DNA from 2 places in the Centipeda dianae genome. Region 1 is predicted to be linked to the other one. Evidence: riboswitches for the same ligand, from Rfam matches in the RefSeq annotation. Region 1 holds a riboswitch; the other holds the start of a gene.
The links. A riboswitch is a leader RNA that binds a small molecule or an ion and turns the genes downstream of it on or off. The one in region 1 is predicted to bind molybdenum cofactor.

Region 2: it holds a riboswitch for molybdenum cofactor, as region 1 does, so the genes downstream of both, QU667_RS10230 (molybdate ABC transporter substrate-binding protein) here and QU667_RS11425 (hydrogenase small subunit) in region 1, are expected to answer to the same signal.

What each region holds. Positions count from the first base shown of each region.
Region 1 is NZ_CP128650.1:2,353,901-2,358,405, forward strand. It holds gene cybH (Ni/Fe-hydrogenase, b-type cytochrome subunit) at 1-88, opposite strand, end outside; gene QU667_RS11420 (nickel-dependent hydrogenase large subunit) at 101-2,014, opposite strand; gene QU667_RS11425 (hydrogenase small subunit) at 2,011-3,099, opposite strand; molybdenum cofactor riboswitch at 3,350-3,514, opposite strand; gene QU667_RS11430 (hypothetical protein) at 3,614-4,387, opposite strand; gene QU667_RS11435 (M23 family metallopeptidase) at 4,399-4,505, opposite strand, start outside.
Region 2 is NZ_CP128650.1:2,103,670-2,108,174, reverse strand. It holds gene QU667_RS10245 (ABC transporter substrate-binding protein) at 1-387, shown strand, start outside; gene QU667_RS10240 (FecCD family ABC transporter permease) at 384-1,403, shown strand; gene QU667_RS10235 (ABC transporter ATP-binding protein) at 1,400-2,173, shown strand; molybdenum cofactor riboswitch at 2,413-2,546, shown strand; gene QU667_RS10230 (molybdate ABC transporter substrate-binding protein) at 2,627-3,436, shown strand; gene QU667_RS10225 (ABC transporter permease) at 3,433-4,245, shown strand; gene QU667_RS10220 (ATP-binding cassette domain-containing protein) at 4,229-4,505, shown strand, end outside.

The DNA.
Region 1 (4,505 bases):
GCACGATGATCGCAATGACCATCAGCCAGTGAAAGATGCGCAGGAAGGGACTGAAGAGGTAATATTCCTTGCGTACTTCTTGTTTCATGCGGATCGCCCCCTATTCGTCCACGCGCACGCCGGCGTAGGGGTCGGTCGTGACGACGCGGATCTTCTCCCCCTTTGCGTTAAAGAGGTGCGTCGCGCACGCCATGCACGGATCGAACGAGCGCACCGCCTTCACGATCTCCAGCGGCTTGTCGGCGATCTTGACGGGCGTATCCATCATCGCCATCTCGTACGCACCGTGTCCCGCTGCATCATCGCGCGGACAGGCGTTCCACGTCGTCGGCACAACCGCTTGATAGTTGGCGATCTTGCCGTCCTTGATGACCGCCCAGTGACTGAGCGCACCGCGCGGCGCTTCGTAGAAGCCGACGCCCTTCGCCTCCTTCGGCCACGAGGAGGGATCCCACTTGTCGTTGTTCACCACGCGCGTGTCGCCGCTCTTAATGTTCGCGACGAGCTTGTCAAAGAAGAACTTGCTGATCTCCGCCTGCAGCTGCGCATCGAGCGCACGCGCCGCCGTGCGGCCGACCGTCGAGGGCAGCCACGCCTCGGCAGGAACGCCGAGCACCTTCGTCACCGCGTCGATCTGATCGACAATCATCTGCTCCGCCCACGTGAGGTCGCCGAGCAGCCCCTGCTTTGCCTTCGTGTAGAGGACGATGTAGCGCGCCAAGGGGCCGACCTCGCAGAGCTTGCCGCGCCATTTCGGCGTCTTGAGCCACGAGTATTTGCCCTGCTCGTTCAGCGCCTTCCACTCCGTCTTGGTACCTTCCTTCGGCTCTGTGTAGTGCGGCTTCGTCTCGCCCTCCCACGGGTGCAGCCCCTTGCTGTCGCCGCCGCTGTACTCGTACCAGCCGTGTTCGACGCTCTCGCTGATGACCTCGGGGTCGGAGACATCCTCCATCTTAAAGTCATAGACCTTCGCCTGCATCACGCCGCCCGCAAAGTTCTCGACGACGCCGTTGCAGCGTACGAGCAGATCCTTGAAAAAGTCGCCGTTCGTTGCGCCTGAGAACGGCTCCTCGGGGAACATCCCGAATCCGAGCACGCGCTCCTTGGCGAGCCCGCCGCCCGAGGTGTAGCCCTTCTGCACATACAGATGCCCGATGGCGAGCACATCCGGCAGATAGTAGTTGTTCATCATGTGGCGTGCGGACTGGATCGAGCGATCCACAATCGCAAGCCGCGCCGTGTTGATCGGTGCGTTGCCGTCCTCCATCGAGATGGAGCAGGGCATACCGCCGAGACAATAGTGCGGGTGCGGGTTCTTGCCGCCAAAGACGACGTGCGGAACGACGAGATCCTTCTGCTTGTCCAGCATTTCAAGATAGTGGGAAATCGCCATGAGATGCACCTCGGGCGGCAGCATCTGATAGTCGGGGTGATCCCACCACTGCGCGGAGAAAATACCGAGCTGGCCGCTCTCCACGATCTTCTGCACCTTCGCCTTGATCGCCGCATAGTAGTCCGCGTTCGAGACGGGGAAGTCGTGCGGATACGCCTCCGTCTCAAGTCCCTGTGGGCCGCGGAAGGGCAGACGGTAGGCCCTGAGCACCGTGTTCTGGAGTGCCGCCGTCGCCGCAGGATCCGCCTTCAGAGCCTCCAACGGGCTGACCCAGTCGAGCGCGTGGAGGTGGTAGAAATGGATGATGTGATCCTGATGGCCGAGGGATGCCGCGATGATGTTGCGGATGTAGTGTGCGTTCTTCGGGATGGTGATGCCGAGCGCATCCTCGACCGCACGCAGACAGCCGAGTGCATGGGAGGACGTGCAGACGCCGCAGATGCGCTGGATGTACGCCCACGCATCGCGCGGGTCGCGGTCGTTCATGACGAGCTCAAGCCCGCGCCATGCCGTTCCGGAGGAGATGGCATCCGTGACCTTGCCCGTCGCCTCATCCACCTGGATCTCGACGCGCAGATGCCCCTCAATGCGCGTAATCGGGTCAACAACAACGTGTTTCATTCATGCACCTGCTTTCCCTCGTTTTCAAGCTGCTTCTCGTGACATTTCTTCTGCACAAGGCTCGCGCCCGCGTGTGCCGCGACACCAACCGCCGTCGCCACGGCAAGCCCCGCACCGACCATATCCACGTCGATGCCGTCATACTCGGGCAGACGTTTCGAGAAGGGCGCATCATCCCAGAAATTCGCATTGCTGCACCCGATGCAGGGCGCACCCGACTGGATCGGGTACGACATTCCTTGGTACCAGCGCAGATTGCCGCAGGAATTGTATGTCTCAGGTCCTCGGCACCCGAGGTGATAGAGGCACCAGCCCGCCTTTGCGCCCGCATCGTCAAAGCGATCGGCAAACATCCCCGCATCGAAGAACGGACGGCGATAGCAGGTGTCGTGGATGCGGTTGCCGTAGAACTGGCGCGGTCTCCCCTCCCCGTCGAGCGGCGGCAGCGTGCCGAAGAGCGCAACGTGCATGACGACCCCCGTCATGACCTCGGGGATCGGCGGGCAGCCGGGCACGGCGATGTAGGGCTTCGCCCCGATGAAGGCACGGATGCCGCGCGACTCGGTCGGGTTCGGCGCAGCCGCCTGGATGCCGCCCGCCGTTGCACACGTGCCGTAGGCAATGACCGCCTTTGCCCCTGCCGCGACGTGCTTCAACGTCTCCATGAAGGGTCTGCCGCCCGACATACAGGTGTAGGCGTGCTCGCCCGCCGCGACCGCACCCTCGACCGCGAGGATGTACTCACCGTGGTACTTCTTGACCGTGGTTTCGAGGTGCTCCTCGAACGGCTCGCCGCAGCCGGCACTGAGGACATGACTGTACTCCAGCGCAATGTTGCTGAGCACCAGATCGGACGCGAGCGGCGCACCCGAGCGGATGAACGACTCATCGCAGCCCGTACACTCGTGCCCGTGCAGCCAGATCACGACCGGCAGCGGCTTCGTCTCCGCCGCCTCGACGACCTTCGTCATCATGTCCGTGCTCAGCCCCATCAGCGACGTGAGCGTCACGCAGCCCTTCAAAAAGCTGCGCCGACTCATGCCCTTTGCGAGATAGGCCTCCCACAAGCTCTCCCTTTTACTCACACGAATCCTCCTAATCTATACACCATTTATAATTGATAATGATTACTCATAGTTATAGAAAATTTTTATAATTATACACCGATTCCTAAAAAAAAGAAATACACTTTTGTGCGGCAGAGAAACTAATTTTACGTTCGTTTTTTCACGCAAAAAGGCTGTCCCCCGTACCCAAGGCACGACAAACAGCCCATGACACAGTCGTATCCACCGCATCTATGCACATCGAAACAGATGCAGACACATCCCGTGATTGGCGATTCTGTCGTTTCCTTTTCAAGGGAGAGACGATGCCTCCCGACGGGAAGGCACGGGCATTTCTGCCCGAACCCTGTGCGCGTCTTGGCCGAGCCGCAGCGCAGGCGCAATATCATAGGCACATGCCCTTAGATATTTTTGCTCGGAAACGGAGAGGAGTTTCCCCCTCTGCTATGGAAGGAAGCACGGATTACGCTTTCTTAATCGTTTGTTAATTCTAACAGATTTTGTGGAAAATGTCAATATACGACATTTATTCTCAGTATGTCCGAGATTTATTTTTCACCTTGTATTTCTTCGCCGCCTTCTTCACGGCGTCACGCTCCTTCTCCGCCATGGTGTTCGGACGGATCTCGGCAGCGTGCCCGTCGCGCTCCGCATCCGTGATCACCGTGTTCGCGCCGTCATAGGCGATGATCTCATAGGTGCGGATCGTGTTCTTTTTGGGGTCGAGCACGCGCCGTTGGAGGGTGTAACGGACGTTTTCGTATGCCTCGTCGTGCATCGCACGCACGAACTGTGCGCTGCCGAGGTCGTTGTAGAGGATGAGCTGCCAGTAGGAAAGTGTGCCGTCCTCGTTCCGCTGCATCCGCGTGCGGTCAAAGAACCACCCGCGCCGCTCGTCGCCCTCGATAAAGACCCAGTCGCCCTCCGCGAGCGTCACGGGTTCGATCGCGGTCGCCGCGCCGTAGGCAGCATTGTCAGATGCCGTGGGAGCAATGCCGATCCCGTGCCCACCGTCCTGCGGTGCGGGCTCTTTTGCAGCAGACTCCTGCGCTGCTGCGCCCTCATGCGCAGGATGCGATGTGCGTTCTTCCTCGTGCGAACCGACAGACGCATCACCGAGTTCATCCAGCTCCTCCTCAAGAGTGCTCTCCTCGTCCGCATTTTTTGCATCCGCATCTGCGGGCGCGGCGCTCTCATGCTGCTCCTGTGCCGTCATAACCTCGTGGATGTCCTTTGCCTCCGCACGCACGCCCCATGCGGACAGGAGGAAAAGCCCTGCGGCAATCATACAAATGATGGATTTCATACCGTTCTCCCTTATAAATATCCTGCGGGGTTGACGGGCTGACCGTCAACGCGCACCTCATAGTGAACGTGCGGACCTGTCGAGTGTCCCGTCGAGCCGACGTAGGCGATCACCTCGC
Region 2 (4,505 bases), 250 kb from region 1:
CTGCGTGCGGGCGGCATGAACCCCGCAGCGAAGGACATCCAGGGGAACGGCGAGTATAACGTCGAGTCGCTCGCGAAGTGGAATCCAGAGGTCATCATCTCGCAGGACCGCTACCCCGAGATCTACAAGGAACTCACGACGGATCCCGCCTACGCACAGCTGCGTGCGGTGCAGAACGGCAATGTGATCGAAGCCCCGTACTGGGCAAAGCCGTGGGGCAACCCCGATGCGGACTCGGTCGCGCTCGGCGAGCTGTGGCTTGCACATATGTTCTATCCGGACAAGGTGAGCGCGGACGTGGTCATGGAGCGAGCGAAGAAGTTCTATGAGACGTTCTACGGCGTGCCGTTCACGGGCAAGGTCGCAGACGGCATCGTGCGGAAATGACGCGCGTAAGTAAATACGTCATGGGGGGGCAGGGCATTCTTTTCGTCCTGCTCCCTTTGGCGTGCATCCTCTACTCGCTGACGCTCGGTGCGTATCATATCTCGCCGACGCACGTCTACCAGATTCTCCTTGCGGACGTCACGGGCGTTCTGCCGCCCGACGTGACGGCGATGGAGGTGTCGATGATCTATGACGTGCGCCTGCCGCGCATCCTCGGCGCAGTCGTCGCGGGCTGCGGGCTTGCCGTTGCGGGCGGCGTCTTTCAGGCACTTTTCGGCAACCCGCTCGCGAGCCCCTATACGCTCGGCGTATCGAACGGAGCGGGCTTTGGCGCTGCACTTGCGATTGTGCTGTCGCTGCCGGCGGCGGGCGTGCAGATGGCGGCACTCGCGTTCGGCATCGTGTCCGTGGGGCTGACGTTCCTCCTCGCGGGGCATAAGCGCGGCGCGTCCGTCACGATGATTCTCTCGGGAATGCTCGTGAGCGCGTTTTTCTCCTCGCTCGTGGCACTCTTAAAATTCACCGCCGACCCGCAGGAGAAGCTGCCGCAGATCGTCTACTGGCTCATGGGCTCGCTCGCAAGTGTCAAGTTCGATGGGCTGCTGCTCATCCTGCCCGCGTATCTTGCGGCACTGACGCTGCTGTTCCTCTATCGTTGGCGCATCAACATCCTCAGCATGGGCGAGCAGGAGGCACAGTCGATGGGCGTTGCCGTCCGACGTGACCGCGCCATCATCATTCTTGCCGCGACGCTTGTCACGGCACTTGTTGTGAGTATTTCGGGCATTATCGGCTGGGTCGGCATCGTCATCCCGCATCTCGCGCGCATGATCGTCGGCCCCGACTTTCGGCGGCTGATGCCCGTGTCCGCATCGCTCGGCATTGTCTATCTGCTTGTGATCGACGACCTCTGCCGCACACTGACGGCACTTGAGATTCCGATTGGTGTCATTACGGGCATCGTGAGTATTCCGATCTTCATTTACTTCATCCTGAGAAAGAAGGTGCGCTGGTGAGACTGGACGTAGAGCAGTTGGGCTTTTCCTATGATGCACAGCGCACGATCTTGGAGAATGTGACATTCTCCCTCGCGGGCACGGGGATCTACTGCATTCTTGGAAAGAACGGCACTGGCAAGAGCACCCTGCTGAAATGTATCGTGGGCGAGCACGGTGGCACGGGGCGCGTGCTCCTCGATGGGAAGGAGCGCAGCGCGTACGGACAGCGGGAACTCGCGCGAAAGATCGCCTACATCCCGCAGAATCACACGCCGACCTTTCCCTTCCGCGTGCTCGATGTCGTCATGATGGGGCGCACGGCGCACATGCGCTACTTCGGTTCGCCCGGGACGCGCGAGGCGGAGATCGCCCTGCATCATCTGCGTTTTCTCGGCATCGCTCATCTCGCGGAGCAGCCCTATACGAACATCTCGGGCGGCGAGCGCCAGCTCGTCCTGCTCGCGGCGGCACTTACGCAAAGCCCTGCGTTTCTTATCCTCGACGAGCCGACGGCGCACCTCGACTTCGGCAACGCGCACCGCTTCCTCGATCTCGTCCTGCGTCTCCACGCGCAGGGCATTGGCATCCTGATGACGACGCACTTTCCAGATCATGCGCTTTATCTTGCTGCGGAAACACTTATCTTAAAAGATAAGACTCTCTGGAAGCACGGCGCGGCGGCGGAGGTTATCGACGAGGCGGGTATGACCGCACTCTACGGGCTGCCTGTGCACATCGGACAGATCGGCACGCGCACGGTCTGTGTCGGCGGGGATATTGGTGTGTAAGTTGTAAAATAAATTGACGCAAAAGAGTAGGCGTACGCTTGTGTGGAGGCAATGAAAACGGGCATCGGATGCTGCGCAGATTTCTTCCCATATAAGACAGCAAACGATATGTATGCCCCGATGATATAATTTGCCCAAATTTAACGAGGTCTTGCGCCAATTAAACTTGCAATTTGCCGCGCTCCATATCGGAGTAATTTATCCTTGCATTTCTCTAATGTTTTTACTATACTGTCGTCAAATACATATTGTTCCAAGCAATCATCGCTGTGTACTGTTCGTATATGTGGTGGTTGCCGGAGCTTCGGCTCCCGAGTCAGCTCGGAAACGAACTGGCTTTCCGTGCTTGAGAAGGAATATCTGCGACAGATGGATGTCATCTGCCTGTTTTTGTGTGTCGTAGGCACGTCCTTCAAGGGCGTGTCTTTTTTATGTATAGGAGGATGTTTTGCGATGCGTTGGAAAAAAGAATTGCTTGTCTTTGGGTTGATGTCGGCTGTGGCTTTGAACGTTGTCGGCTGTGGGGGGACAGCGGAGCAGCCTTCGAGCAGTACGACAGCATCCTCGCCGGTGGCTGCAGAGACGGAGAACCTGACGGGGCAGGTGCTGCGCATCTACTGTGGTGCGGGGATGCAGAAGCCGTTCCAGAAGATTGCGGATGCGTTTCGGGAAAAGACCGGCTGCGATGTGCAGGTAACCTATGCGAATGCAGCGCAGATCCAGACGCAGATCAAGACATCGCAGGAAGGCGATTTCTTTATCGCGGGCTCTGAGCAGGAGGTAAAGCCGGTGCAGGAATCCGTGAAGGAGAGCAAGCCGCTCGTCCGACACATTCCCGTTCTGGCAGTCAGCAAGGGGAATCCGAAGGGGATCGACAGCCTGAAGTCCCTGACGAGAGGGGATGTCCGCGTGGTGATGGGCGATGCCCAATCGACGGCAATCGGAAAGCTGTCCGAAAAGGCGTTTCAGGATGCGGGGATCAAGGAGGCGCTGAATATCACGTCGACCACGACGACGGCACCCCAGATGGCGACGCTCCTCTCCATGCAGGAGGCGGATGCCGCAATTCTTTGGAAGGAGAACTGCGGGGATGGCGTGGACATTGTTTCGACGGATGATCTGAAACCGTACATCAAGACGATTCCGGCGGCGCGTCTGAAGTTCCGGTCCGACAATCGGGCGGCGGATGCTTTTTCGACGTTCTTGGATAGTGACGAAGCCCATGAAATCTGGAAATCGTTCGGCTATGAACTTGCCTCATGAGAAAATCGGGGGTTGATCCGTTCCTGCTGCTCTGTCTTTTCATAACGCTGTTGGTGTTTGCACTCATTGGCGGCAATATTTCCATTATCCTGTTGGATGGCCTGCGGACGCTGCCGCAGCATCTTTCGGATGCGGAGAACCAATTCGCGCTGATGCTCAGTGTGCGGTGCGCCAGTATTTCCACGGTGCTCTGTTTTCTCCTTGCCGTTCCGACGGCGTATATGCTCACGCGGGAGCAGCTGCCGTGCAGGCGTGTGGTCGAGGTGATCTTGGAGCTGACGATGTCCCTGCCGTACATTGTGTTGGGGCTTAGTCTGCTGATTCTGTTTTCGTCGCCGCTCGGCAAGGAACTGAAGGCGGCGGGGCTGCCGGTGGTATTTGATACCAACGGGATCATCATGGCGCAGCTTGTTGTGAATCTCCCGTTTGCGATCAAGCTCTGTGTAATGGCACTGCAGGGGGTGGATCATAAGATGGAGTTGGTGGCGGGGCTGCTCGGCGCATCGCCGTGGCAGCGATTCCGAACGATCCTGCTGCCGCTGTGCCGCAACGCCTTGATCGGCTCTCTGGTGCTGATCTGGTCGCGTGCGTTGGGCGAGTTCGGTGCGACACTGATGTTGGTGGGGGTGACGCGGATGAAAACGGAGACGCTGCCGGGCAATATCTATCTGAATGTGAGCAGCAATGATCTGGACAGTGCCATGGCAAGCGCTTTTGTTCTGCTGCTCTTGTCAGGGCTCTCCCTGGCTGCATCCAATCTATTGACGGGACGAGAGGGGATGCGGAGACGCTATGCAGCCGGAGGCTGACATCATACTGGAGGTCAGGGATGCCGCACTGACACGGGGGGCATTTCACCTGCAGCCGGTGCGCTTTGCCATCGGGGCGGATGAGGTGCTTGCGATCATCGGGCAGACCGGATCCGGCAAGACGATGCTGTTGGAGCTGATGGCGGGATTTCACCCGCCGGATGCCGGTGCGGTGCTGTTGAACGGGCGGGATATGAGAGAGCTTGCCCTGCATGAGCGAAGGATCGGCTATCTCTATCAAGAGTACTGCCTGTTTCCGC